3 regions of the Shewanella alkalitolerans genome follow, and region 2 is predicted to be linked to each of the others. Evidence: predicted binding sites of a transcription regulator. Region 2 holds the regulator's gene; each other region holds the start of a gene.
What was found. Region 2 encodes MetJ, which represses methionine synthesis genes. Its sites were predicted from a motif close to TAGACGTCTAGACGTCTA; they were not measured.
Positions count from the first base shown of each region.

Region 1: metH (methionine synthase) is a predicted target of MetJ. The motif match lies at 2,119-2,136, and genes of this name have one in related genera.
Region 3: metE (5-methyltetrahydropteroyltriglutamate--homocysteine S-methyltransferase) is a predicted target of MetJ. The motif match lies at 7,840-7,857, and genes of this name have one in related genera.

Region 1 covers NZ_CP080422.1:807,332-817,221, forward strand. The annotation lists gene metH (methionine synthase) at 1-2,038, opposite strand, end outside; gene K0J45_RS03635 (histidine phosphatase family protein) at 2,635-3,246, shown strand; cobalamin riboswitch at 3,298-3,476, shown strand; gene K0J45_RS03640 (ABC transporter ATP-binding protein) at 3,581-4,561, shown strand; gene K0J45_RS03645 (FecCD family ABC transporter permease) at 4,548-5,591, shown strand; gene cobT (nicotinate-nucleotide--dimethylbenzimidazole phosphoribosyltransferase) at 5,714-6,742, shown strand; gene K0J45_RS03655 (adenosylcobinamide-GDP ribazoletransferase) at 6,784-7,551, shown strand; gene cobU (bifunctional adenosylcobinamide kinase/adenosylcobinamide-phosphate guanylyltransferase) at 7,548-8,096, shown strand; gene K0J45_RS03665 (cobyric acid synthase) at 8,109-9,713, shown strand; gene cobO (cob(I)yrinic acid a,c-diamide adenosyltransferase) at 9,724-9,890, shown strand, end outside.
Region 2 covers NZ_CP080422.1:582,294-592,183, forward strand. The annotation lists gene K0J45_RS02620 (tetrathionate reductase family octaheme c-type cytochrome) at 1-984, opposite strand, end outside; gene K0J45_RS02625 (DUF3373 domain-containing protein) at 1,029-2,741, opposite strand; gene K0J45_RS02630 (c-type cytochrome) at 2,806-3,135, opposite strand; gene K0J45_RS02635 (conjugal transfer protein TraF) at 3,648-4,844, shown strand; gene K0J45_RS02640 (sulfite exporter TauE/SafE family protein) at 4,908-5,648, opposite strand; gene metJ (met regulon transcriptional regulator MetJ) at 5,727-6,041, opposite strand; gene metB (cystathionine gamma-synthase) at 6,266-7,432, shown strand; gene K0J45_RS02655 (bifunctional aspartate kinase/homoserine dehydrogenase II) at 7,452-9,845, shown strand.
Region 3 covers NZ_CP080422.1:3,514,162-3,524,051, reverse strand. The annotation lists gene K0J45_RS15395 (hypothetical protein) at 1-462, shown strand, start outside; gene K0J45_RS15390 (metal-dependent hydrolase family protein) at 651-1,952, shown strand; gene K0J45_RS15385 (DUF805 domain-containing protein) at 2,095-2,445, shown strand; cobalamin riboswitch at 2,831-3,045, shown strand; gene K0J45_RS15380 (TonB-dependent receptor) at 3,146-5,116, shown strand; gene K0J45_RS15375 (arylesterase) at 5,210-5,821, shown strand; gene K0J45_RS15370 (HDOD domain-containing protein) at 6,063-6,788, shown strand; gene K0J45_RS15365 (LysR family transcriptional regulator) at 6,868-7,767, opposite strand; gene metE (5-methyltetrahydropteroyltriglutamate--homocysteine S-methyltransferase) at 7,968-9,890, shown strand, end outside.

The DNA of each region.
Region 1 (9,890 bases), 230 kb from region 2:
CCAGGGCGTGCTCCAGCCGCTTGTTGACTGGCCAGCTGCGCCACTCGAGATCTTCCTTCTTGGCGCCCGTGGCACCGTCGCCACGGTACTGCTCGGCGATCTCCAGCAGTTGTTCTGTGTTGTTAGACCCTTCCACAGGGCAGGGCAGGTTCTGCACCACGGCCTCTACCCTGGCCTTAAGCTCAGGGTCAATGTCGTCATAGATCGCCAGCTGCCCGGCGTTGACTATGCCCATGTCCATCCCCGCCTGGATGGCGTGATAGAGGAACACGGCGTGGATCGCCTCGCGCACCGGGTTGTTGCCGCGGAAGGAGAAGGAGACGTTGGACACGCCGCCGGAGATCATCGCATGGGGCAGGGTACGCTTGATCTCGCGCGTAGCCTCGATGAAGTCCACCGCATAGTTGTCATGCTCGTCGATGCCGGTGGCGATGGCGAAGATGTTGGGGTCGAAGATAATATCTTCCGGCGGGAAGCCCACCTTATCCACCAATACTCGATAGGCGCGGGTACAGATCTCTATCTTGCGCGCCATGGTGTCGGCCTGGCCAACTTCGTCGAAGGCCATGATGATGGCCGCCGCGCCGTAGCGCTTCACTAGGGTGGCTTGCTCGATAAATTTGGCCTCGCCCTCCTTGAGGGAGATGGAGTTCACCACGCCCTTACCTTGAATGCACTTGAGCCCGGCCTCGATCACCTCCCACTTGGAGGAGTCGATCATGATGGGTACCCGGCTGATGTCGGGCTCGGAGGCAATAAGGTTGAGGAACTTCTGCATCACCTCGACGCCGTCCAGCATCCCCTCATCCATGTTGATATCGATGATCTGGGCGCCGTTTTCCACCTGATCCCGAGCGACCGACAGCGCCTCTTCATATTCGCCTGTCTTGATCAGGCGCAGAAACTTGGCCGAGCCGGTCACGTTGGTGCGCTCGCCCACGTTCACAAACAGGGAATCGGCATCTATGGTCAGCGGCTCCAGTCCCGACAGGCGACAGGCCACCGGCAGATCCGGCAGCTGGCGGGCGCTATGCTTGATGACGGCGGCGCGGATCGCCTTGATATGGTCTGGGGTGGTACCGCAGCAGCCACCTATGATGTTGAGCAGGCCTTCCTCGGCCCAGGGACCGATCACCTCGGCCATCTGCTCCGGGGTCTCATCGTAGCCGCCAAACTCGTTGGGCAGGCCGGCGTTGGGGTGCGCCGACACATAACACTCGGCGATCTTCGACAGCTCCTCCACATAGGGGCGCAGCTCCTGCGGCCCCAAGGCGCAGTTGAGGCCGATGGAGAGTGGCTTCACATGGCGTAGCGAGTTGTAGAAAGCTTCTGTAGTTTGACCCGTGAGTGTGCGGCCCGAGGCATCGGTAATTGTGCCCGAGATCATCACCGGCAGACGCTGGCCCAGCTGGTCGAACAGGGTTTCGATGGCAAACAGCGCCGCCTTGGCGTTGAGGGTATCGAAGATGGTCTCGACCATGATGATGTCGGCGCCGCCCTCGATAAGGGCCTGGGTCGACTCGATATAGGCTTCTACCAGGTCGTCGAAATGGATATTGCGATAGCCAGGGTCGTTCACATCTGGGCTGATAGAGCAGGTGCGGTTGGTGGGGCCGAGCACCCCGGCCACATAGCATTGACGGCCGGTTTCGGCGGCCACCTCGTCACAGGCGGCGCGGGCGAGGCGAGCGCCTTCAAGGTTGATCTCCCGTGACAGCGACTGCATCTCATAGTCGGCCATGGCCACCTGGGTGGCGTTGAAGGTGTTCGTCTCTATGATGTCGGCGCCCGCCAGCAGGTAATCTCTGTGGATCTGCTTGATTAACTCGGGCTGGGTCAGCACCAACAGGTCGTTGTTACCCTTGAGATCGCAGGGCCAATCGGCAAAGCGTTCGCCGCGAAAGTCGGCCTCCTCCAGCTTGTGGTTCTGGATCATGGTGCCCATGGCGCCGTCGAGGATCAAAATTTCCTTATTGAGCCGCGCGCGGATCGCGTCGTTAATCTGCCTTACGTTTCGAACAGGGGATTGGGTCGCCATAACTTTCACCTACTTCAACTGACCTATTGCCTAAACTGCCGCGTCTATCGATTTGACGTGCTATTTTTATTTTGGATGTATAAACGTATGGACGTCTATACTAATCGACTTATAATACCCAGGGCAAGTCAAAAGAGTATAGGGGAAGGTGCGAACAGGTCCCATCTGCTCTGCGTCGGCTTACAGACCTAGATGCAAGGCGTGGTTCGCAGCAAATGGCCCAAGTCCTTTGTAAGAAGCACAACACAGCAGATAGGCCTGTAAGCCACGCCCTTAGGTGCTTTCACAGCAACCGGCTCTCTGCGTTATCTGACTTAGACAGGCCCCGGCATGCCCTGCGTCAGACGCCTTGAACGCCAATTGCTGTGTAAGCCAGAGTACCATGAGGACTTATTCGCAACTTCCCTAAGCTTAAATCTGGTTTGGCTTCGAGGAAGAATGGCGGCTAAGCCGCGTTCCCATGGCAAAAGGCTCTCCCCTTGATAGTGGGTGAATCTGAAAGTTTTTCAATGCCTTATTTATCTTTCATTGCCAAGGGATACTTCCAGAGAGTATCCTGCTAACCTTCTAGATTTTAAAGGTTTAATGCTGCAGTTATGACGCAAACGACACTCTATTTGATGCGCCACGGCGAATGTGAAGGCGGCAATCTGCTGCGCGGCCATAGCGATCAACCTCTCACAGAGATAGGCTTCGCCCAGATGCAGCTGGCCTATGCCAAGCTGCCCCAGGCGGTGGACAGGGTGATCAGCTCGCCGCTCAAGCGTTGCCGTGTATTTGCCGAGCACCTCACCGCTAAGAATCAGGTGAAGGTGGCCCTAGATGCCGGACTCAAGGAGATCTACTTCGGCCGTTGGGATGGCCAGCCTATCCCTGAGCTGCATGCCGATCATGGCGAGGAGCTGAGCGCCTATTGGCGGGACCCTTGGGCCAATCCACTGCCCGAGGGGGAGCCCATGGCTGAGTTCGAGCAGCGTGTCGACGAGGTGGTTGAGCAACTGGTGCATCAGCATAGTGGTGAGGCCTTGTTACTGCTCACTCATGGCGGGGTGATACGTCACCTGATGGCCAAGGCCCTGGGGGTAGAGCACGCCGTAGGCTTCTATACTCGGCTGAGTCTGGACTATGGCAGTGTGGTCAAGATAAGTCACTATCGCGACAAGGCGGGAGAGGGCTACTGGCGTCTGCACTGGCATGACGCCGAGTGAGTCTGGCCTTGTGTCGGCGGCAAAATTTAGCATAATAACCGGGCGCAGGGACCGCCTGCGCCGGGAGTATGGTGTCGAGATCGCCAAGGCGATAACTCGGACTTAATAGGGAATTGGGGAAGGCTTTGTGCCGCTAGCCCAAACTGTGCCCGCAACTGTGAGTGTGTTACCTAGTTGAACCCGACCTGGTCGCCACGAGTCAGGATACCTGCCTACTCTCTAACCACTATCTCAAGCGGGTGACTTGAGGGAGCCAATAGATGAAGAATACCTCGGGGCCGAGTCTGGCCCAAGGGCGAAGGCGCCTCGGCGTTATTCCCCGGAGGGCGCGACCTTGAGCGCCCCTAATCAGCCATCACAAACAGAATCACTCCTGTCTCACGGCGCCAGTGACGGTGCTATTTTAGGTAAAGACACAGGTGCTGGTGCAGCCATCGGCGATGGCGCCTGCGTGCGCCCGGCGCTGTCGGTACGGGATCTCAGCTGGCGCTGCGGTGAGCGCGCCATCCTCTCAGGGGTCAAGCTGGATCTGCTAGAGGGTAAGATGCTGGGGATCATAGGCCCCAACGGCGCCGGCAAGTCCAGCCTGCTGCGCTGCCTCTATCGTTTCCTCACCCCTAGCAGCGGCGAGATCCAACTGTTTGGTCAGCCAATCGCCAGCCTGAGCGCCAGGGCCTTTGCCCGCGAGGTGGCCGTGGTGCTGCAAGACACGCCTCAGCATTTCGACATGACCACGGCCCAGCTGGTGGCATTGGGGCTCACGCCACACAAGGCCGCCTTCTCCATGACCACTAAGGCTGACCGCCTGGCGGTGAGTCAGGCCCTGGAAACCGTGGGGCTCAAGGAGCGCGCCGGACAGACCTACGCCTCCCTGTCCGGGGGCGAGAAGCAGCGGGCGCTGATTGCCCGCGCCATAGTGCAGCAGCCTAAGCTATTGATCCTCGATGAACCCACTAATCACCTGGATATCCGCTATCAGATCCAGATCCTCGAGCTGCTCAAGGCCCTGGGGGTGACTGTGGTGATCTCGATTCACGACCTCAACCTCGCCAGCGCCCTGTGCGATCAGCTTCTCTTACTGGATCAGGGGCACGCCGTGGCCCAGGGGTCGCCCAAACAGGTGCTGAGCGAGGCGCAGATCGCCAGGGTATTCGGCGTCTGCTGTCAGGTATCGCCCCATCCCCAACATGGCAATCCGCAGATCAACTATTTCTATGGCTATCACCTTCACAATGCTGACCAGAGTGCTCAGCATGGCAATGGACTGGGTGACCAGGCCTTTGAGGCGAAGGAGGCTAACCATGACGAGCGCTAGCCTGAGTCTGGGAAGAGGCTATAGTCCGCTGAAATACCTGGCCTTCGTCTGTCTGGGACTGTTGACCCTGGCGACTCCTGTGCTGGCGGTGAGTTTCGGCGCGGCGCAGATAGGCGTCGCCGAGGTGCTTGAGGTGCTGCTGGCCAAGCTGAGCGGCGCCGATCCCGGCGGCGTGACCGCAAGAATATTGATTGAGCTGCGCCTGCCGCGCATCTTGCTGGCCTTCATCGCCGGCTTCGGCCTGGCCCTGGCGGGCGCCGTGTTGCAGACGGTGACTCGCAATCCCCTGGCCGACCCCTATCTGTTTGGCATCTCATCGGGCGCCAGTCTGGGGGCGGTTGTGGTGATCACCCTGCTGGGCGGTGTCGGCGGCACTTTGGCCAGTGTCGGCCTGCCGCTCGGCGCCTTTATCGGCGCCAGCCTGGCGGTGCTCATGGTGCTGGCCCTGTGCGGGCGGGATTTGAACACCCAGATAGAGCGCATGTTGCTCTCCGGGGTGGCGATCTCCTTCCTGTTTGGGGCGCTGGCCAGCCTGATGCTCTATTTCTCCGGGCCGCAATCGGCCGCCTCTGTGCTGTTCTGGAGCCTGGGCAGCTTTGCTAAGGCGAGCTGGCAGATGCTCTGGCTGCCCTGGCTGCTGGTGTTGGCGGCGAGCGCCATTTTGCTGCTGCTCAAGCGGCAGATCCTCGCCATTCAGGCGGGGGATGAGACCGCCCACACCCTGGGCATTCGGGTGCAGCGCCTGCGTCTCGTCAGCCTGCTGCTCTGCTCGCTGATCACCGCCGTCCTGGTGGCCAACTGTGGCGGCATCGGCTTCGTCGGCCTGATGGTGCCCCACATGGTGCGCCTATTGCTGCCCGGGCGTTTCGCCCTGCTGCTGACGGCCTTGGTGGGCGGCCTGTTTATGATCTGGGTGGATGTGCTGGCGCGCTGCCTGCTCAGCTATCAGGAGCTGCCGGTGGGGATCATTACGGCTGTGATAGGCAGCCTCTTCTTCCTGTTTATCCTGGGCGGCAAGCGTAGCAACTAGCCCAGGTCCCCTATGTATTGAAGGAAAGGTGTATGGAAGGAAAAGCGTATTGAACTATGCCAGCAAAGAAGGTGTGGATTGCAATGAATCGAGAACGAGGGCGAGCGATATGAGGTACCAGTATGTTTGAAGTCACTGTGGTAAGTAGCGAGTTCGATGCCAAGATCCAGCAGAAGATAGACACTAAGACCAAGCCACTGGGCGCCCTCGGCGCGCTCGAGACCCTGGCGATGACTATCGCCAGGGTGCTGGGTCCAGACAAGCCGCAGATAACCAAACCAACCCTCTTGGTGTTTGCCGGCGATCACGGCATCGCCGCCTCCGGCGTCTCCATCGCGCCTAGCGAGGTGACTACCCAGATGGTGATGAATTTCCTCAAGGGCGGCGCGGCCATCAATCTGTTCTGTGCCCAGGGGGGGATCACCATGGAGGTGATCGACTGCGGCATCGCCCAGGAGATTCATGATCAGCCTAAGCTTATCAACCACAGGCTGGGGGCCGGCACAGGTGCGATTCATCGCGAGCCCGCCATGACCCTGGGGGCGGTCAAGCAGGGCTTCGCCATGGCCAGGGAGCGGGTCGCGCTGCATCACGGCCGCGGCTGTAACCTGATCGCCTTCGGCGAGATGGGCATAGGCAACACCAGCTCGGCGGCGGCCATCATGGCGGCGCTGATGGGGTGCGAGGCGGCCGAGTGTGTTGGTCGGGGCACAGGCATAGATGCCGCCACCTTGGCACGCAAACAGCTGCTGGTGGAGCAGGCGCTGCATCTGCACCGCGAGCAACTTGACGACCCCTATGGCGTGCTGGCCTGCCTGGGTGGCTTCGAGATAGTGCAGATGACGGGCGCCATACTGGCGGCGGCGGAGCTGAAGATGCTGGTGCTGATCGACGGCTTCATCGCCACGGCGGCGGCGCTGGCGGCGGTGACTATCGCGCCCCACGCCCGGGACTATATGATCTTCGCCCACGAGTCTGGCGAGCGCGGCCACAAACTGATGCTGGAGCATCTCAATGCCCAGCCGCTCTTGTCCCTCGGACTGCGTCTTGGTGAGGGAACCGGGGCGGCGCTGGCGGTGCCCCTGGTGCAGGCGGCGGCCAAGTTTTACAACGAGATGGCCTCCCTCGAAGAGATGGGCATTTCGATTTAGCGGCAATAGCAATCTAAGGAACCAAAAGGGAAAGCGCGAAGATGTTTGCCAGAGAGTTAAACCTGTTTTTTATCGCCATGGGCTTCTTTACCCGGATCCCCATGCCGACCTGGGTGAAGGTCGACAATGAGAGGCTCAATCAGGCCAGCCGTTACTTCGCCTTGGTCGGCGTGCTTGTCGGTGGCCTCTGCGCCCTGGTCTATAGCCTGGCGACTCAGGTATTGCCTATCAGCGTCGCCATCTTACTCGCCATGCTGGCCGGGCTACTGCTCACCGGCGGCTTTCACGAAGATGGCCTGGCGGATACCGCCGACGGATTCGGTGGTGGCTGGCAGGTGCAGGATAAGCTCACCATAATGAAAGACTCGCGGGTTGGCACCTATGGCGTGCTCGCCCTGGTGATGAGCCTGCTGTTCAAATTTGTGCTGCTCAGTGAAATTGCCCTGTTCGATGGCGATCTTGTGATGGCAGCCTTAGTGGTGGGCCACTGTCTGAGCCGTATGGTGGCGGCCTCCTTAATCTTCACCGAGACCTATGTACGCGATGACGACAGCAGCAAGAGCAAGCCCCTGGCCCAGTCGCAGACCCCAAATGAGCTGGGCATTTTGCTGCTGACGGGCATCCTCACCCTCTGGCTCAGCGGTATCGCCTCGGCGCTCTCCCTCTGTCTGGTGTTGCTGGCGGCGCGCCAACTGCTGGTACGCAGTTATCGCCGTCAGATTGGCGGCTATACAGGCGATGTGTTGGGGGCCACCCAGCAAGTGATCGAGCTGCTCTGTTACCTGTTTATCCTGGTGATCAGCCTATGATGCACCTGGTTCTAGGCGGCGCTCGCAGTGGCAAGTCTCGCCATGGCCTTTCCCTGGTGGCCGATTATGTGGCAAGGGGTTATGAGTGCCTGTTTGTGGCCACCGCCCAGGGGCTGGATGAGGAGATGCGCGCGCGCATCGCCCGCCACCAGGATGAGCGCCGTGAGGATGGTTTGTCCTGGCAGACCCTGGAGTGTCCGCTACACTTGAGTGCTTGTATCGAAACTCACGCCAGGGAGAAACGAGTGATCTTAGTCGATTGCCTCACCCTCTGGCTCACCAATCAGTTACTCGAGGGCGATGACTGGCCGCTCGCCAGGGCGGCGCTGCTGCGCGCCCTGGAAACTGCGCCCGGGGCTGTCGTGCTGATCAGCAATGAGGTGGGCTGCGGCGTGGTACCGGCCGACCCCTTGAGTCGCCGCTTCGTCGACGAGGCGGGTTGGCTGCATCAGGCGATAGCTCAGCGAGCCCAGCAGGTGGTCTTGGTCACCGCCGGTCTGCCGCTGATCCTCAAGGATGAGACGAGCCAGGGCGCCAAGGAATAGGAAGAGAAGCCAATGACACCAGATAACTTAAGTAATCAGTGCAATCCGAGCAAACAGGGCGAGCAGGGCAATAGCAATCAAGAGGCTGCTGGCAATATCTTGATGGTGCAGGGCACCACTTCGGATGCGGGTAAGAGCACCCTGGTGGCGGGCCTGTGCCGCTACTTCGCCCGTGAGGGGCGCAGGGTGGCGCCCTTCAAGCCGCAAAACATGGCGCTCAATAGCGCGGTGACCCTTGACGGCGGTGAGATAGGCCGCGCCCAGGCGCTGCAGGCCGAGGCCTGTTACCTTGCGCCCCACACAGACTTCAACCCCATACTGCTTAAACCCAACTCGGACACCAGCTCCCAGGTGATAGTGCAGGGCAAGGCCCTGTCCCACATGGAGGCCCAGACCTATTTTGGCAAAGACAGCCAGGGGTATCGCACCAAGGCGATGGCGGCTGTGCTGGACTCGCTGTCACGCCTGGAGCGGCAGTATGAGCTGATCTTGGTGGAAGGGGCGGGCAGCCCGGCGGAGATCAACCTGCGCGAGGGGGATATCGCCAACATGGGCTTCGCCGAGGCGGTGGACTGCCCGGTGATCCTGATCGCCGACATCGACAAGGGCGGGGTGTTCGCCCATATCGTCGGCACCCTGGCGCTGCTGTCTGCATCGGAGCAGGCCAGAGTCAAGGGCGTGGTGATCAATCGTTTTCGAGGTGACATCTCCCTGCTTAAGCCTGGCCTGGATTGGCTCGAGGCCAGGATAGACAAGCCAGTGCTGGGCGTCTTGCCCTATCTTAACGATCTGCATCTGGAGGCCGAGGACGCCCTGGATGCCCGCCAGGTGAGCAGTGGCAACACCCGCTTTCGGGTCTTGGTGCTGGTCTTTCCCCGCATCAGCAATCACACAGATTTCGATCCTCTCAGGCTGCATCCGGATATCGACTTTCGCTATCAGCAGGTAAACGAGGCCTACGACGGTCAGGCAATTGATGCCGATCTCATCATACTGCCCGGCAGCAAGAGTGTGCGGCAGGACCTGGCCACCATGGTCGAACAGGGCTGGGATCGCGCCCTTAAGCGCCACCTGAGATATGGCGGCAAGGTGATCGGCATCTGTGGTGGTTATCAGATGTTGGGGCTGGCCATCGAAGATCCCCAAGGGGTCGAGGGCGAGGCCGGCGACAGCGATGGCCTGGGGCTGCTGCCCATAGTCACAGAGCTGACCCCTAACAAGCGTCTGGCTAAGGTGACAGGCACGATAAAACTGGCGGGTGATAGTGCAAGCATAGCAGGCTATGAGATCCACTGTGGCCGCTCCACGCTGTTATCTAAGGCGACCAAGCCCCTCACCCTGACGAGTGACGAGGGTAATCGGTTTAACGAGGGCTGCCTGTCCCATGATGGCCAGATCCTGGGCAGCTATCTGCATGGTCTGTTCGACAGCCCTGAGGCCTGTGCGCTGCTCCTTGGCTGGGCCGGGCTCAGCAACGCGGCCGCCGTCGATCCCGAGGCGATCAAACAGGCACAGTTAGACCGCCTGGCCGATACCCTGGCCGAGCATCTGGACATGGCGAGGCTGAGCGCCATCCTCGCCGAGACGCCACTAAGGCGCCCAAACAAGAATAATTAAAGGAGAGAAGATGAGCGTGGACAAGCAGGCGGAAAACCAAGCGGAAAATCATAAGGCCGAGCGTCATAAGGCGCGCCAGCAGAAGGTGAAGGAGGCGGTGGACGCCAAGATCGCCAAGGCCCAGACAGAGAAGGGCGTGCTGCTGGTGATGACGGGCAACGGCAAGGGCAAGACCAC
Region 2 (9,890 bases):
CTTGTCACCCACCATGTAGGCATCGGCCTTGCCGTTGTACCAGGCGTACTCAGGCTTGACCATCTTGCCCCAGACGAAGCTGCCTTTCTTCTTCATGAAGGTGTGCTTGCCATACTCGTCCACGGTTTCCTCTTGATCGCTACCCGCGGTCGACCAGTCCCAGCTCATCTTGGTGGGTTCGTTACGGGCGAAGAATGGAATGTGACAGGTCTGACAGGCGACACTGGCCGTATGGGTGTTGAGGCGCTTGTTGGCGTGTGGCGCGCTATCGTGGCAGTTTTCACAGCCGATATCGTTCTCACCGCCTGGCGATACGCCCATGGCATTACCTGTGATCTGGTGTTGCTGTGTGGTGTGACAGGTCTGGCACTGGAAGTCATTGCCATCGCTGTCCATGTGCACGTCGGTGGCCTTGTCGGGATAGGCCATGGAGGAGTCGAGATCCCCATGCTTCACCGCGTCGCCGCCGCCACCGTAGAAGTGGCAAGAGCCACAGTTGTCACGTACCGGCATGCCGACATTTTGTGCCACCCGTTCCAGGTTGACCTTAGCCAGGGCCTCGCCGGCACCGGCAGGGTCTTTAACATAGGTACCTGTGGTGTCGTGACATACCAGGCAGTCAACCTTGGTCATGTCGCTAAAGTCGAAGTTGTTGTCTTTCCAGCCATAGCCTGCGTGACAGCTGGTACATCTAGGCTCGTTGCCGGCGATAGAAGTACAGAAGTTGTTGATGGCGTTTTTCTTACCCCGTTTAACTGTGCGCCCGGGCAGCTTCTGCTCCAGTTCCCAGGTCCAGTGAGAAGACTTCATAAAGTCTTTGGCGTGATCTTCATGGCATTCGATGCACTGCTCGGTCACCTGAGAGCCCTGAGTAAAGGGTCCCTGAATGGCTTCTTTGTGCGGGTTTTCGGCTGCCGCGCCTAGACTGGCGAGGCCGAAGACTCCGGCGGCAAAGATCGCCGTGAGAGAAAGTGTGTGTTTCATGGTCTGTTCCCTACCCCCGGCCTAGGCCGGGGGAGATAGCTTAGTTAGAAGTTGACGACGAGTGAGGCATTGATGTCATAGGCGGTATCGACTACTGGCAACATAGAGAAGGCAGAGCCAGCGATCACGTCATCCACCTTCTGCGGTGCGCCCACAGGGGTGCCGCTGCCGGTGTATTCGTAGTCGTAGTAGAGACCGGCGAGTTTGATAAACATTCTTGGGTTGATATCAAACATATAGTAGGCCTCGGCCACATGACCGCGTGTAGCCAGCTTGCTGCCAATAGGATCGTCTTGTGCCTGAGTAAATGGGGTCCAGTACTTGGAGCCATAGTTATACTCGAGGCCGAACTTGCCGTAAGGCGCAGGGATCTGAATGCCCACATAGATGCCATAGCCATCTTTGGTGTCATTGTCGTCGGCGGCGCTTGGCATCATGATGATCTCGCTGCCGTCGGCATTGAGCTGTGCTTCGAATACCGCATCGCTGAGCATGCCACCAAACATACCGGCATTACCGTTGCCTTCGGCGCGGGTCCAACCGAAAGAGGCGAAGACCTTGAAGTCTTCATCGCTCTCGTAGGCGTAACCGATGCCACCCAGGTACATGTCGCCGATCACGCCGCTAGGCTGTACTCGGGTCTGGAAGTTGAAGTTGCTGAACTTCTGCATGTCCTGATACATGGTGGGGGCAAAGATTCCCGCTAGCTGTGTTGGGAAGGCCATGGTGCCCTTGAAGCCATCGTTGATATCTTTGGCGCCAAAAAGAGTGAACTGCAGGAAGTGGTTACCGTCGTTGATGGCATCTATGTTAAAGCCGCCCAGGTGGGTGTCTTTGGTGACTATATCGCCAAACATCTCACCATTGCCCCACTGTGACTCGAAGCCCTGGCCATAACAGAAACGAACTACCTGACCTTCGATGCCGGTGATCTCACCCAGCTTGTAACCCAGAGTTAGACCATCGAAGTTGAAGTTAACCAGGTGACCCGATGGCGTACCGCCGCGTTTCTCGTTTTCACGATATTGGGTTGGTGGGCCATAGGTAGATGGACGACGACCGATAGAGAGGTAGGTGTTGCTGCCACCTATGTTCTTCCAGTCGAAGTAGGCGCGTTCGACCCTGAGCCAGTCGCCGCTAGTGTTACCACTGTTGGTGCCATCCATGGTGAAGGAGCGCCATGAGTCGAACACCTGCACGCCGGTAGAGTCACCCCAGTTTTTATACATGCTGAGACGGCCGGCGAAGCTGACGTTATCCCACACCTTGGCCTTGAGGTTGAGTCGCAGACGCGTGGTGTAGAAGATGTCGTTGTTGATATCTTGGGTGGTCTTGGGGGCCAGCACGTAAGGCATCACGCCTTGTAGCATGCCGCTCTGGAAGGCGGCGGCAAGATCCGGGTTGGCTGCCATCATCTGTCCCAGGGGGGAGTTGGGATCATTAGGCATACCAAAGGCACCAGACATGGCTTTAGCACCAAAATCGTTGAAGTCCACCTTGATTGCAGGGTTCCAGGTGACATTTTGGTAATGCAATGAATGGGCCTTGGTACGGAAATCGCCAGTGATCTCTAATCGGTCGAGAGCGGTGTGGCGCTCGTTCTTATCGACGCGGCTGTTGATAATGTCAATCTCTTCGGTGAGATCGGCAAGTTGTTGTTTAAGTTCGGCTATTTTTTGCGCATCGCTATCGGCGGCATAGACTGAGCCTGACATAGCCAGGGCGTTAGCGATCAATATAGACAGTAGAGTACGCATGTGAATCTCTCCTTAGGCGCTCATCGGGAGCGGTGAATGAGCGCTTCGATTTCGAAAGCTGTGGTTAACCGCAAGTCTGTGGCTGATCTGAGTCGGCCGCGTGGTCGTATAAGAACTGCTGGATATCAAGGCGTTCTTTGTCGGAGAGCTTTTTAAATACGTCTGGTTGGGCGCTGTGCATGTCGCGCTTGAAGAAGCGATCCCACTGGCTCATGGTCTTGCTCATGGGCGTGAGTTCACCGGCGGCATCGCCCTTGCTGTGGCAGGCTTTGCACTCTTTTTTATAAAGGTGTTTCCCTTTCTTAGGGTTACCACCGTCGACGGCGTAGACTTGTCCGCCTACGGTGAAGGCGAGGAGTAAGCATGTAGCTATTTTGGCAACGTTTTTCATCATCATTTTCCTTAATCGCTACTCTGAGCGATTTATTAACCTGAAACAAAATGCTTGTTTCTTGTTGGAAAATTTACCAAAAGGGGGTAGTTGTAAATTTGATGTTGATCACCTTCATGAAAAAAATCTAATTGATAAAAATATCATGGATAAAAATCTAATGGATAAGGTGTAATTCAATGAAATTTAATGGTTTTTGTTTTTAATGTTTTGCTGTCTTGTGATCTTGCTCTCGGGGAGAAACCACCTAGTTAGATCACACTTTATTATTTCAGCTCTCTCTAAATAGGTATTTTTGCTTGTTTTTGTATTGCAAATGGGCCTGTTTTGGCGGGTAGGGCGGTTAACTGAATCGGCAGGTTTCTCTGGCAATGGGAAGGGGCGACAAATTGATTTAAAAAAAAGTGTCTGATCGAGCTGTTTTGAGAGCACTTTTTAGTCGTCTTAGTCTATCTTTAAAGACGACTCGGGTAGATTCCCGAGCGAGAACAAAAATAATGAACGGGGTGAATGAGATGAAATACCTTAGCTTGGTCATCGCAGTGTTATTGTCTGGTAGTGCCTCACTGGCATCTGCCGCCTCCCTCTACAACGAGGCCCGTAGTGATGCCATGGGCGGAACCGGGGTCGCGGCCTCTAACCGCGAAGGTGCCGCCTTTATCAACCCCGCTCTGTTAGCCATTCATGCCCCCAAGTATTCCGGCGGCGCCGTGATGTTGCCCGTGCTGGGCGCCGAGGCTGCCAATATTGATAATCTGACCGACAAATTCGACGCCCTGCAGGCCTCCTATGACGGTCTGGAGGCGGCCATCAATGCCAGCGACGTCACTGGGATCACCAATTACCGCGATATGCTGGTCGCAGATCTTAAGTCCCTCGATGGTGAAAATGCCTATGGCAGCGTGGGGCTAGGTTTTTCCGTGGTTCTACCGACCAAGCGCATGCCTATGTCGATCTTTTACAAGACCTATATCGATGCGGTGAGCGTGGCGGTGATCGAGGATAGCGACATAGACGCCCTGACCAATCTCGACCCTAACAATCCGCCTGCGGTTACCGATCTGGATTCGCAGGGGGCCGTGGTGGCCGGTGCCATCTCTGATCTTGGTGTGGCCCTCAGCTTCCCGCTGTCGATCGTCAACATGCCGATCGCCGTGGGTATCTCTCCCAAGCTGCAGCGTATCGACACCTATAACTATGTGGTGAGTGCCAACAACTTCGATGCCGATGATTTCGACGACAACAAGTACCGCAACGACGATACCGTGGCAAACCTGGATATCGGCGTGGCCATTCAGCCACTCGAACGCATGACCATAGGCCTGTCGGGACGTAACCTGGTGAGCCAGAAGCTGGACACCGTCGAGGCGATGGGGCGCAAATTTACCTACCGTGTCGAGGCCCTCTATACCTTAGGTGTGGCCTATGATTGGGATAACTTCAGCCTGACGACTGATGTGGATCTCAATGGTCATAAGCGTTTCGATGAGATAGGCGAGACCCAGTATTGGCGCCTGGGCGGTGAAATGAGGGCGACCGATTGGCTGGCCCTGCGTGTCGGCTATCGCCACGATATGAAAGATACTAGCAGCAACCTCTATACCCTAGGCACAGGCTTTACCATAGGACGCTCCTTTAATCTGGACCTGACCGGCCTGGTGGGCACAGATGACGCCGTGGGCGGGGTGATTCAGACTTCCTATCATTTCTAGGAGTATGTTTCTCTAAGAATGAAAAGGCCGGCTGTGATGCCGGCCTTCTCTTGAGCCTAGGTGTTAGAGCAGGGCACTTAAGGACTTGGCGGCCAGCAAGATGGCGCTCAGGCTACAGAGCACCAGCGTCATGATGCGGGTCTTGTTCTTGTCTATGCGTCCCACCAGGCGATTGGCCATCAGGTAACCCAGCAGCACAGAGGGGAGCAGCAGCGCCGAGCAGTAGAAGTGATGCAGGGTCAGCAGCCCCGTAAGCCCCAGGATCACTATGGCGATAGTGGAGCTGAAGATGAAGAAGGCCGACAGAGCCGCGCGAAACTGCTTGGCATCTTTACCCGAGAGCAGTATGGCCAGCGGCGGTCCTCCGATGGCGGCGATGTTGCCGAAGATCCCCGAGATCACCCCAGCGATAAACAGGCTGCGGCGGTTGACCACCAGGTTGAGCCGCATCAGGCTTAGCAGTACGGCGATGGCAACGATAATGGCGATGGTCATGCCGAGCACGTCCTGGGGGGCGACCATGAGTAGGCCGGCGCCAATCAGTCCGCCGGGGATGCGTCCCAGCAAGGCATATTGCAGGCCGTTGAATTCCAGGGCGCCACGCTCACGGATCAGGGTCAGCAGGGCGATAGAGAAGCCCATCAGGATCACGGGCGCTGGCACAAGTGACGGCTCGATAAGGTAGAGCAGGGGCGCGGCGACGACCGCCATGCCGAAACCGATCAGGCTCTGGGTGAGGGCGCCGACGAAGACGATAAGCGAGGCTAGCGCCAGAATATGGGGATCGAGCGGAAGTGCAGGCACTGCAATGTTCCAGGCTAAGGTTGAAAACTAAAAGAGGGACCGCCTAGCGATCCCTCTATCGATTCGTGTGTGAGTGGATTACTCCATCTCTTCCCACTCTATGCCCATCTCGGTCATCAGACGTTTGACTTCGGCTGGGATGCTATCTGGCTTGTCTTTAGACAGGTCATCGTCTTGGGGGAGTGGTTGACCGGTGTAGGCGTGCAGGAAAGCCTCGCACAGCAGCTCGCTGTTAGTGGCGTGACGCAAGTTGTTGACCTGGCGCCGGGTGCGCTCGTCGGTTAACACCTTAAGCACCTTAAGAGGAATAGAGACAGTGATCTTCTTTACCTGCTCATTCTTCTTACCATGTTCAGCATAGGGGCTGATATAATCGCCATTCCACTCAGTCATTGACTCACCTGTAAATTCTAAAATTCGGTGCAGATTTTAAACCCTTACAAATTACAGTCAAATTATTGCCTCGAATTTTTGGCAAATGCAAATAGATTTCTAAATGTTTGGACGTCTAAACGTCCAAAAGTTGTTGACGCTCACTACCGGCTTAGGTACATTTAGACGTCCAGACATCTCTTTTGTCCGAGGTGCCTGCCCAGATCCATATTGAGGAGTTGAAGATGACAGCGCGTAAACTAGCCACCGCCGCCGTACGACGAGGCATAGAGTCAGACACTCAGCACGGTGCCGTGGTGCCGCCTATCTATCTGTCGACAAACTACTCGTTTGAAGGGCATCAACAGCCGCGGGCATTCGATTACAGCCGCTCAGGTAATCCGACCCGCTCCATTCTAGGTGATGCGATTGCCGAACTGGAACAAGGGGCGACCGGTGTGGTGACCTGTACCGGTATGGCCGCCATCACACTGGTGACTAGCCTGCTGGGCCCAGAGGATCTGCTGGTGGTGCCTCACGATTGCTATGGCGGCAGCTATCGCCTCTTCACCAACCTGGCCAAGAAGGGCGCCTTTAAACTCTTGGTGGTGGATCAAACCGACGAGCGTGCGCTTGAGCAGGCGCTGAGCCAGTCACCCAAGATGGTGTGGCTGGAGACCCCCTCTAACCCGCTGCTACGTGTGGTCGATATCGAGGCCATCGCCCAGGCGAGTCACAAGGTGGGCGCTCAGGTGGTGGTGGACAACACCTTCCTCTCTCCTGTGTTACAACAGCCGCTGTTGCTGGGGGCCGATATCGTGGTGCACTCGACCACTAAATATATCAATGGCCACAGCGATGTGGTGGGCGGCGCCGTGGTGGCCAAAGACCCTGAGGTGGGCGAGTTGTTGCACTGGTGGTCGAACACCCTTGGTCTGACCGGGTCGGCCTTCGACAGCTACCTGACCCTAAGGGGGCTGAGAACCCTGGCGGTGCGCATTCGTGAACACCAAGCCAACGCTCAGAAGGTATTGGCACTGCTTTGTGACCACAAGGCGGTGGAAAAAGTGTATTATCCGGGGCTTGCCGAGCATCCTGGCCATGAAATTGCGGCCAGACAGCAGAAGGGCTTCGGCGCTATGCTGAGTTTTGAGCTAAAAGGTGGCGAATCGGCACTCGTTGCCTTTTTAGATGCGTTACAATACTTCTCGGTAGCCGAGAGTCTGGGAGGCGTAGAGAGTCTGGTGGCGGTCCCCGCGACCATGACCCACAGAGCCATGGACCCAGAGGTGCGCCGTGAGGCGGGCGTGAAAGATACCCTGATCCGTTTGTCAGTGGGCATAGAAGATGGCGAGGATCTGGTGGCAGATATTCTTGCGGGTTTAGAAGCGGCTATCGCGGTAAGTAGTTAAAGGGTTTGAGGAGCAGATAATGACACGATGTCATTTGCATAAGTTTGGTGGTTCTAGTTTAGCGGATGCAGATTGTTACCGCCGCGTCGCCCACATTTTACTGACCCATGGCCACAGCGATGATCTTATCGTGGTGTCGGCCGCGGGCAAGAGTACCAATTTCCTATATCGCCTACTGGAGCTGTGCGACACAGATCAGCTGTGGCAGGAAGAGTTACAGGTGCTGGTGAGTTACCAGCAGAACCTGATCGAGCAGCTGCTCTCCAACGAGCAGGCGCGCAGCCTGAGAGAGCGACTGGCCACCGACAAGTCGCAGCTGACCAGCCTGTTGTCGCTTGATGAGCTCAACGACTATCAACGTAATCAGGTGGTGAGTTTCGGCGAGCGCTGGTCTTCCCGTCTACTGGCGGCGCTGCTGCGCGAGTCTGGCGTGGCGGCGACCGATGTCGATGCCCGAACTCTACTGGTCGCCGATGAAGGCGCCGTACCGCAGATCCGCCTGGGCGAGTCACGCCAGAAGGTGCAGGCGCTGCTCGAGGCCCATCCCCAGGAGCGTCTGGTGATCACCGGTTTTATCTGCGCCAACGAGCAGGGCGACACCCTGCTGCTGGGCCGTAACGGCTCAGATTTTAGCGCCACCTTGCTGGCTAGCCTGGCGGATATCGAACGCGTCACCATCTGGACGGATGTGGAAGGCGTATTTAACGCCGATCCTAACCGAATTAACGATGCCAAGTTGCTTAAGAGTATGTCGCTCACCGAGGCGAATCGCCTGGCGCACCTTGGCTCTCCGGTGCTGCATAACCGCACTCTGCAGCCCTTGTTCGATACCGAAGTTAGCCTGGCGGTGCGTTCAAGCTACGCACCCCATACAGATTTTACCCTGATCGCCCCTAAGAGCTCGTCGGCCAGTGCCCCTGTGGTGACCAGCCTCTCCAGCGTCAGTCTGTTTAGCCTGACCATAGGGGTCGAGTTGCCGCAGCTGCTGGCCTGTTTTGCCCAGGCTGGCCTGACGCCGCTGGCCTACTGGTCGCTGGCTCATGGCCGTGCCGAGCTGGCCTTTACCCATGAGAATCAGAAGCAGGCACAGGCCATCTTCGAGGCCAGGCGCAGCGAGCTGGGAATCGATGAGTTACAGCTGCGTGACGATCTCGGCCTGGTGGCCCTGGTAAGCGCCGATGCCAGCCTCTACCGCCGCGGCTTCTCGCGTCTGTTGAGCCGTGAGGCCCATCCTCTGTGTAACGATGGCTTGAGTCTGGTGACTCTGGTGCCTAAGGCGCAGGTAAACCTGTTGACCCAGAAGGTGCACAGACGCTGCGCCGGTCCGCGCAAGCGTATCGGTGTCCTGCTGCTGGGCATAGGCAACATAGGCGAAGCCTGGATCGATCTCTTCAAGCGTGCCCGCCCCGTGCTCAATAAGGAGCTTGAGGTCAGCGTCGAGTTGGTGGGACTCTTGAGTTCCAAGAAGGCGCTGCTGAGCGAGACAGATATTGACTTAAGCAGCTGGCAGCAGGCCTTCGAGGAGCGCGGTACCGGCTGGCAGTACACCCATCTGTTCGAGCAGTTACAGGCGTTAAATTGCGATGAGTTGATCGCCCTGGACATCAGCGCCAGCGCCGATCTCACCCTGCAATATCCAGAGTTTTTTGCCCGCGGCATTCATATCGTCAGCGCCAACAAGCTGGCGGGTTCTGGGCCGCTGGCCTTCTATCAAGAGCTGAAACAGCAGCTGGGCAATCGTCGTCTGTTCTGGCGTTATAACGCCAGCTGTGGTGCGGGCCTGCCGGTGCAACATGCGCTGAACGATCTGCATAACAGCGGTGACAGCATAGAGGCGGTCGGCGGCATCTTCTCCGGCACCCTGTGCTGGTTGTTCGAGCACTATGATGCCAAGAAGCCCTTCTCCGAGCTGGTGCTGGAGGCTAAGGGGCTGGGTATTACCGAGCCGGATCCCCGCGACGACCTCTCCGGCCGGGACATGCAGCGCAAGTTGCTGATCTTGGCCCGTGAGATAGGTTACGACATAGAGCTGGACGATATCGAGCTGGAGTCTCTGGTGCCGACTAAGCTGGCCGAGATCCCGCTGGATGATTTCATCAAGCGTATGGCGGAGCTCGATGGCGAGATGTTGCAGCAGTATCAGGCAGCGGCCGAGCAGAACAAGGTGCTCAGGTATGTGGCGTCATTGGATTCAGACCAGGGCCAACTCAAGGCCAAGGTGGGAATCCAGTGGGTCGATAGGAGCCACCCGTATGCCAATTTGACGCCGGGCGATAATGTCTTCGTCATTCGCAGCGATTTCTATCAGGACAATCCGCTGATCATACGTGGCCCGGGCGCCGGGCGCGAGGTGACGGCTGCCGCGGTGCAGTCGGATCTGGCGCAGATCTGCCGGGATCTCCTGCAAGAGTAATTTAAAGGGTCGATGCGTGCATCGGCCTTTTTTATAGCTTTTTCT
Region 3 (9,890 bases), 1.6 Mb from region 2:
AACTGGCGCCTGGCCTACAGCGAGCAGCGTGGCGATATGTTTTCGGCCGAGTTTGTGCCCGCCCAGCAGCTGCTGGCCCATTGGTCGTCGCTCTACTGCGTGCAAGGGTTTAAGGGGATGGCGCAGCGTATCGACCCCGAGGCCTTTCTCGACGGCTTTGCCGAGCAGTATCGCCACACCTGCGAAGGTGAGATGCAATACCAGAAACTGGGCGCCAGCGAGCTTGGCGGTAAGGCGAGCTATAGCGCCATGTTGACCTGCGATAAGATGCCGCAGACCCACAGAGGCGAGCAGGGCATAGATAAGCCGGTCGGCGAGATAGGTCACTATACGGTTATTGCCGGCAAGGAAGATCTGTTTCTGCTGCATCAATCGGCGCGGGGCGAGGCCTTGTTATCTCTCACTTCCCTTAAGATAGCACCGCCCGTCGAGCGCATCGCCGATATGTCGGGCCTGCGATAACGCCTGCTTGGCCCTTGCTTGCGACGCTGCTTTAGCCAGGGCTAACAATGGCCGCTTTTGTGGTTGTTTTTAGGCCAATTTGTTGTCATGTTAGTGAAGTTTTAGGCGCTCGCCCTTGTCCTTACCGGGAGCTTTCTCGGCAAGGCGCGGTGAGTTCTCACTCCTTCAGACATGATTAACGGGCCATAATGAAAAATAATACTCTGCTCCCCCTCGCCGCACTGACGGCTGCTCTCTTGTCGCCATCCCTGTTTGCCAATGATGTGACAGTGATCCATGCCGGCACCCTGCTGGCCGACCCGGCCGCCAAGCCGCTCAGCGAACAGACCCTAGTGATCACCGACGGTAAGATTAGCCAGGTTGCCCCCGGTTATCTGAGCGTCGAGACCGTCGCGCCCGGCGCCAAGTATGTGGATCTCAAGCAGGGCTTTGTGATGCCGGGTCTGATGGATATGCATGTGCATCTACAAGGTGAGCTAGGGCCCAAGAATGATAGCCAGCGCCTTAGGATGTCAGACGCCGATGTGGCGATGCAGAGCGCCTATTTCGCCAACAAGACCCTGATGGCGGGCTTCACCACGGTTAGGGATCTCGGCGCCAAGCCGGAGCAGATGTATGCCCTGCGCGATGCCATTGCTAAGGGGTGGATAGACGGGCCGCGGATCATCGCCTCTGGCGGGGTGTCGGTGACCGGCGGCCATGGCGATGTGGATGGTATGAGCCCAGATCTGCTGGATAAGTTCACCACTAAGACCATCTGCGACGGCCCCTATGATTGTCGCCGCGCCACCCGCCGCGCCATCAAGTTTGGTGCCGATGTCATCAAGATCACCTCCACCGGTGGCGTCTTGTCGGATACCGACACAGGCACGGGCCAGCAGATGAATGACGATGAGATCAAAGAAATTGTGGCGACGGCCCATGCCCTTGGGCGTAAGGTGGCCAGCCATGCCCATGCGACAGAGGGGATCAACGCCGCCCTGCGCGCCGGGGTCGATAGCATAGAGCACGGCAGCTACGCCGATAAGGAGAGCATCAAGCTACTCAAGAAGAATGGCGCCTTCCTGGTGCCCACCCTGTTGGCGGGCGATACCGTGGTGCATATGGCCAAGGAGTCAGACTTCATGTCACCGGCCATCAAGCAGAAGGCGGTGCGAGTGGGCGCCGATATGACGGCTAACTTTACCCGCGCCTATAAGGCCGGGGTCAAGATTGCCTATGGTACCGACAGCGGCGTCTCGGCCCACGGCACCAATGCGCGAGAGGCGGTGTTGATGAATCAGGCGGGCATGAGCAATAAAGATGTGCTGATCTCGGCCACCATCAACGGCGCAGAGCTAGTGGATATGTCAGATAGCCTGGGCACCCTGAGTGTCGGCAAGCAGGCCGATATTATCGCCACCCAGGGCAACCCGCTGGAGGATATCTCGGCCCTGCTGGATGTGGGCTTCGTGATGAAAGGCGGCAAGGTGGTGAAGTCGCGCCTGTGAGTGAAAAAAGATTGTCATTAAAATTCAATTTATATTTTTTAAACTATTGATATATTATGACACTTATCCAATAGGGGGCTCAGGAATGGCCCCCTCTTTTATTGGAGTTTTTCAGTCAATTTACGTAAACAAAGGGAACTATATGGAATATTTTATTGGTGCGTTGAAGAAGTTTGCTGATTTCACCGGTCGTGCACGTCGCAAAGAGTTTTGGATGTTTACCCTGTTCTACATCATCTTCTATGCCGTGGCGGCAACTATAGATGTGGTGACAGGTCTGTATATGCTGAGCGGTATCTTTTCGCTGGCACTGCTTATCCCAACTCTCGCTATCTCGGCCAGACGCCTACACGACACCGGCCGTTCGGGCTGGTGGCAGCTGATAGGTTTAATCCCGCTTATCGGCGCTATCGTGCTGATCGTCTTCTATGTACAAGACAGCGTTGAAGGCAACGAATATGGTGAAAACCCTAAGGCTTTGGCCGAGGCGTAATTTTCCCCTATCTGCGATGAAGGAGGCTTAGGCCTCCTTTGTTGTTTTTAGGGAGTAATGCAGCCCTTGGGTGAAGATGCCGACTCGGGCCATCATGGGAGTATTAGACATTTATACGTGTAGACGTCTATAATGCCCGCGTTCTGTCACAGTAGCCGGGAGAGAGCCTCTCCTCAACGCCGCACATAAGTCGCGGCTTGCCATGAGACAGAGCATGACCAAATTCATACCAATCACAGTAAGTAAGCGATCAGAAATAGCGTCGGAAAAACGTTTTAGAACAAGTTAGAATTTTTAGATAAGTAGTTATTCTACAATCGAAAAATCTAACGCAGTTATCGAACGTTTTAACAAGCTAGGATGATCGACTATTTACTACGATTGGTATTAGTCAACCTTATGTGGTGCCTGTGGCGCGAGACGACACGGGATAATCGGGAAGCCAGTGAGAATCTGGCACTGCCCCCGCAACGGTGATAGGTGAGAGCTGGGTGCGCCATGCCTTTAACATCATGGCGTTAAAAAAATCTACGCTCGTTGTTTAAACCCTTTGTTTAGACTTAGCCTCAGTCCGGAGACCGGCCCTTAAGGTGATTTTGAGATTTCGGCGGGCAGATCTCGAAATGCGACCCTGGCGGTTTGATGGACTGCGCCCAGTCGTGACGCCTTGCCCTGTTTCCCTTTTAGGAGTTAAAGGAAAATGGGTACACAACCTAGTAAAATTGCGCTACTGCTTGGCGCCTGTCTGGCCGGGAGCTTTCCTGCCTTAGCGGAAAGTTCGGGCACCCCTGGGCCTGTGGACGAAACCATCACGGTTATCGGCCGCACCGAAAACACCCCTATCAATATCGCGGCTAACGTCAATGTGATCGATGCCGCCGCCATCGAACTTAGCGGTGCCACCAACCTCACCGAGCTGCTGCGCGGACAGAGCGGCATTCAGGTGTCAGATTCAAACTCGGGTGCCGTGTTTGCCATGCGCGGTTTCAGCGCCAGTCAGGCGGTCAACAACACCCTGATCCTGATCGATGGTCGTCGCCTCAACAATATCGATATCGCCGCGCCGAGCATCGGCGCCATCGGGCTCAATCAGGTGGAGCGAGTCGAGATCCTCTCAGGCAGCGCCGGTGTGCTCTATGGTGACCAGGCGGTTGGCGGGGTGATCAACATTATTACCAAGGCGCCGAAAGACAACGGCGGCAGCCTGCAGCTCTCCGGCGGCAGCTTCGACACCTTTGAGGCCAAGGCCGAGGGCTCGGTCGCCATCAACGACAACTGGCGCCTCTATGGCGCGGCCAACCACCTCAAGAGCGATAACTATCGCGATCACAACGCCAGCAAGACCAGCTCTGTGCTGGGGCGACTGCAGTATGACGATGAGGTGCAGCAGTTCTTCGCCGAGGCTAGTCATTATGACAACCACCGCGAACTCGCTGCTGCGCTGAATGATGATCAGCTCAAGCAAAACCCAAGACAAATGGGTGATCTGAAGCAGGGCGATCTCTTTATCGATGCCTACCTGCATGAGATGACCACGGCGGCCCGCACCGGCTATCAGCGCCAGCTGAATGAAGCCTGGTCGCTGGGCGCCGACCTTAACTACAGCGACACCCTGACAACCGGGTTAAGCACCTGGAACACAAGCCGCCGCGATACCCGCTCCCTGCTCGAGTTTAAGCCTAAGGCTGTGGCTAACATCAAGACGGATAACGGCGAGCTTAAGCTGGTGACCGGTCTGGATCTTAGCCGCGGCGAGGCGACATTTAGCAATCGCAGCAATGTGCAGAAGCTGGCCAGCGCCTATCTGCAGGCGACCGTGCCCCTCACCGAGAGTTTTAGCTATGTGGTGGGCGGTCGTTACGCCGAGGTGACAGATGAGCTGGTGGACGGTAAAGCCTATCCTAATGGGATAGATCTGGATCAGGATGCCCATGCATTCGAGCTTGGCATCAACTATCGCCCGAGCCAGCAGCATAGATTCTACCTGCGGGCCGACGATAACTTCCGTTTCGCCAAGGTGGATGAGCAGGCTTATACCCCAGAGAGCATTCAGGGACTCAAGCCGCAGACAGGTCGCTCCTACGAGGCGGGCTGGGATCTGCTGCTCGAGCGCAATACCCTGCGCCTGAGCGCCTATCGACTGGAGCTCGAAGATGAGATCGTCTTCGATCCAAGCGCCGAGACTCCTGCCGGTGGTGACTTCCCCGGCGCCAACGTTAACGCCGATGCCTCACGTCGTTATGGGGTGAGCGCTGATTGGGACTGGCAGGCGACTCAGGATCTATTGCTTGGACTTGAGTACAACTACATAGACGCCGAGTTTACCGAAGGACTAAACGAAGGTAAGGCACTCTCTTGGGTAGCCAAGAACTCAGGTCGTGGCTATGTCAGCTACGATGTATATGAGCATCTGCAGCTCTTCGCCGAGGCGGTCTACACCGGTGAGCGCTACATGGAGGGCGATAATGCCAACCTGGGCGATAAGCTCGATGCCTATACCCTGGCAAATATCGCCATCAACTATTCCCGCGATGCCTGGCTGGCCAGCCTGCGGGTCGATAACCTGCTGGACAAGGAATATGTCAGCTCAGGGTATTTCAGCACCTGGGGTAGCGGTTATTACCCTGGCACAGGCCGGGCGCTGCGCCTGACCGCCAGCTACCGCTTCTAACGCGGCTTTAGCCTTAAAAGCCAGTCAGATCTGACTGGCTTTTTTATTGCCTGCTGTTCATCATAGGGCATAGATCATTTGGGAGTCTGTGGGATGAAATTGAAGTGGCTACTTGTGCCCGTTATTTTACTCTTGGCCATCATCTTCTGGCCGAGTGGCGGGCCCACACTTGCTCCCTTGTCGGGGAGTGCCAGGATCCTCGCTTTTGGCGATAGCCTGACCCAAGGCGTGGGGGCCAGCCTAGGCATGGATTATCCTGCGCAGCTGCAAGCAATAAGCGGACGCGAGGTGATCAACGCCGGCATCTCGGGGGAGACCACATCCCAGGGCCGCGAGCGCTTCGCCCGAGTACTGGATGAGACGGCGCCGGATCTCATCATCTTGCTCGAGGGGGGCAATGATTTTCTGCGTAATGGCAGCGCGGCGCAGGTCGAGGCCAACCTTTCTGCCATGCTGGCACAGGCCCACCGGCGCGATATTCCTGTGGTGTTGATTGGCGTGCCCCAGAAGAGTATCTGGCTAGAAACCGCGCCCCTGTATGGGCAGCTGGCCGCGCAATATCAGCCGCTATTTATTGAGGATTTTCTGACAGAACTGCTAAAATTATCAGAGGTAAAATCTGATGCGATTCACCTCAACGATGAAGGCTATCGTCGTCTCGCCGAGCACCTATATCAGCGTCTGCAACAGGCAGGTGCCCTATAGCTAAAATGGCCCTGGCAGTAGCCAGTCAATGGGCGTCACCCCTTGGTTAAGTGGCGGAATTTTGTCGTTTATCTTTCGTCCATTACGGGCTGAAAGCTCAGGCGTGAGTGGCAAGATGAATTTATTTAGGTTAATGTCCGTTTTTACCCCAAATCGACTTGACCCAGACAGTCGTTTTATGGGTAAATTCTCGGATAACAAATGGCGCCGTGCCAATAATAAATCAGGTTAATAACTTCTCATGACAGATCTTGAGCATCAGGTATTCACTCAAGTACGCGCAATTATTGCCAATGAAGAACAGGTTATCGGACGACGGGGTATTCTGATCCCGCTGAAGAAAGCCATTATTGCCGATGGCGATATCCGCAATGTAATCGATATAGTCTCTTCCGATCCCGCGTTGGCGGCGCATCTGCTATGGCGCAGCAACTCGGCGGCTAATGCCAGCGTGTCATCGAAGAACCGTTCATTGAAAGATGCGCTGGTGCGCCTGGGCCAGGTCAATATCTACCGTTATGCCTTCACCTTCTACCTCAAGGAGCGTCTCGACGAGCTGCCACAGCCCTACAAGAAGCTGGTATACGGCTACTGGGCGCTCACCGAGAGCATAGCTACCGACGCCGTGGATAGCCTGCATCATATGGAAGGGGTAAATATCAATCCCGATGAGGTGCAGACCCTGGCGCTGTTTAGTGTGTTTGGCGAGATCATCGCCCTGACCGCCTTCGCCTACCTGAATGCCGAATCGGAGCAGTCGTTCCCGCTCTCTATCATCAAGTCGCTGATCGATAATCAGAAGCAGACGCTGACCCTTGAGGCGTTCGAGTCATTAGGCCTGGATGAGGAACTCAGAGAAGAGTTTATGATTGCCCATAACCTGCGTCAGACTCGCAATCCTGACTCACCGGGTCTGGTGCTGCGCAGAGTGCTTTCCATGCGTAATCAACTGCTCAACCCGCTCTAGACGTTGTCACTTGATAAAAGAAAACCTGCCGAGTGCAGGTTTTTTTGTGTCCTCTTTTAGCTGCTCTGAAATTGCGCCTTTAGTGCCCCTGACGCTCCAACCCCTCAGAGGTCACTAGATTGAGCCACTGCTGGGCGAGGCGCGCGCTGCTGCCGTTGCTGCGATAGGCGCCAAACAGAGGGCGTCTGAGCCCTTCTGATCCCAGTTTTACCGCCTTGAGCGACAGACCATGAGCCTCGTTGATCGACCAGTTCGGCAGGGCGGAGACTCCATCTTTGCAGGCGATGCGTTGCAGCAACATGGCGGTGAGATCGCAGCGGATCTGTTTAGCAACCGGCACGCCCGCAGGCTCCATGAAGTGGCGATAGATATCCAGCCTGTCTAGTGGCACTGGGTAGGTGAGCAGGGTCTGCTCCTTAAGCTGCGCCGCCGTGACATAGGGGAGCTCGGCCAGCGGATGATCCGCGGCGACCAGGAGTTTGACCTCGAAATCGAACAGGTGCTGATAGGCGATATCATGGTCGGGAATAGGGTCAGAGGTGAGCACCACATCCAGCTGTCCCTGCTTGAGCGCGGTCAGCGAGTCGAACAGGTGGCGGCTCGACAGCTCTAAGTTGGTGTGAGGAAAGCTGGCATTAAACTGCTCGATCACCGGCATCAGCCAACGAAAACAGCTGTGGCATTCGATACCCACAAAGAGATCTTTCGCCTCGCTGCCCAGGCCATTCTTGAGATCGATTTCGGTTTCTATCACCTTAGGCAAGATCTCCTCGGCCAGATTGAGCAACCGCGCGCCCTCCTGAGTAAAGGAGAGGGGTTTACTCTTACGCACGAAAATCGCCGAGTTGATGCGGGTCTCCAGTTCCTTGATCTGGTGGGATAAGGCCGACTGGGTGACAAAGCGCTTCTTGGCTGCGCCCGCGAGACTGCCGCTCTCTTTCAGGGCGACCAATGTACGTAAATGCCTAAGCTCTATCATTTTTACCTCACATGAATTTGGCTCATGTTGCTCGTGAAATCAATTCGATTGCGAGACAACAGACTAGCACAATAAACTTCTAGACGTCCAGACGCCTGTTTTAGTTTGTTGTGCAATTTCAGTTCTCAAACCTGTATTGCGATGACAGCGAAGGGCGCTAACCATGAATTTCGCTCATCTTAATGCAAAAGGTATACAATATGCAAACTCTAGATATCGCTTCATTAGGCTTTCCCCGCATCGGCCGTCAACGGGAACTCAAATTTGCCCTGGAAAAATATTGGCGTGGTGAGATAGACCAATCGCAGCTGCAATCGCTCGCCAGCGAGCTGCGCAGAACCCATTGGCAGTGGCAGCAGGTGGCGGGGGTGAAGCAAGTGCCGGTTGGGGACTTTGCCTTCTACGATCAGGTGCTGACCCTGAGCGCTACCATCAATGCCATCCCGGCGCGCCATCGCAGCGGCGAGCAGGTGGATCTCGATACCCTGTTTCGAGTGGCCCGTGGCCGCGCCCCCACGGGGGAGGCGAGCCGTGCCGCCCAGATGAAGAAATACTTCAACACCAACTATCACTACATAGTGCCCGAGCTCACGGCGGGTCAGCGCTTCGAGATAGCCTATGAGCAGATGTTCGACGAGGTGGCCGAGGCTAAATCCCTGGGGCATCAGCCTAAGCCGGTATTGCTTGGCCCGGTCAGCTACCTCTATCTTGCCAAGTGCGAGGGCGAGCCCTTCGACAAGCTGAGCCTGCTGCCCAACTTGCTCGAGGCCTACCAAGCAATTCTGGCGCGATTTGCCGATCAAGGCGTGACCTGGGTGCAGCTCGACGAGCCTATCTTAGCGCTGGAGCTAGATGATGACTGGCTGGCGGCCTTCGAGCCGGCATACAAAGAACTCAGTGGCCTGGGGGTTAAGCTGCTGCTAGCCAGTTACTATGGCTCTGTGGCCCATCATCATGAGTTGATTAAGGATCTCGTAGTCGATGGCCTGCATCTGGATCTGGTGAGCGATGCCGAGCAGCTCACCCTGTTTGGCGCCAGCTTGAAGCCGACGCAGGTGCTCAGCCTTGGGGTGATCAACGGCCGTAACGTGTGGGCGGCGGATCTCGACATCTTGGCCGAGCGTCTGCGCGCTGTGGTGGCGGATCTTGGCGAGCAAATCTGGCTGGCGCCTTCCTGTTCGCTCTTACACGTGCCCGTGGATCTGGAGAGCGAAACCGAGCTGGCGCCAGAGCTAGCCAATCAACTCAGCTTTGCCAAGCAGAAACTCGACGAGCTGGCGGCGCTGCGCACCTTGCTGCTTACCCCACAGAGCGAGGCAGCCCAGGCGATAGTGGCGCGTTGTGAGGTGAGGCGTCAGGCCCGTGAGCAGGCGGCCAACCCTGAGGTGCAGGCGAGGCTCAAGGCGTTAACGCCTGAGGATTTCAATCGTCCTAGCGGTTTTGGCGAGCGCCGCCTAAAGCAACAGGCCCGTTTTCGTCTGCCGCTGCTGCCCACCACCACCATCGGATCCTTCCCGCAGACGCCGGCCATTCGCGGTCTACGCAGTCGCTGGCGTAAGGGCGAGCTGACCGAGCAGGCCTATGTGGCGCAGCTCGAGGCGGTGACCCGCGACAGCATAGCGCGTCAGCTTAAGTTGGGGATCGATGTCCTGGTCCATGGCGAGGCCGAGCGCAACGACATGGTGGAGTATTTCGGCGAGCAGCTTGACGGGGTAGGCTTTACCCAGTTTGCCTGGGTGCAGAGCTACGGCTCACGCTGCGTCAAGCCGCCGCTAATCTATGGCGATGTCTCACGTCGTCAGCCGATGACGCTCGCCTGGGCAAGCTTCGCCCAGAGCCTGACCGACAGGCCGGTGAAGGGGATGTTGACCGGCCCGGTGACCATACTGCACTGGTCTTTCGCCCGGGAAGATATCGGCCGCGAGCAGATAGCCAATCAGCTTGCCCTGGCGATCCGCGACGAGGTAGCCGACCTGCAGGCGGCGGGGATCGGCATCATACAGATAGATGAGCCGGCGTTTCGTGAAGGCCTGCCACTGAAGGCCAGTGACTGGCAGCACTATCTCGACTGGGCGGTGGCTGCCTTTAAACTGAGCGCGGCGGGCGCCGAGGACGAGACCCAG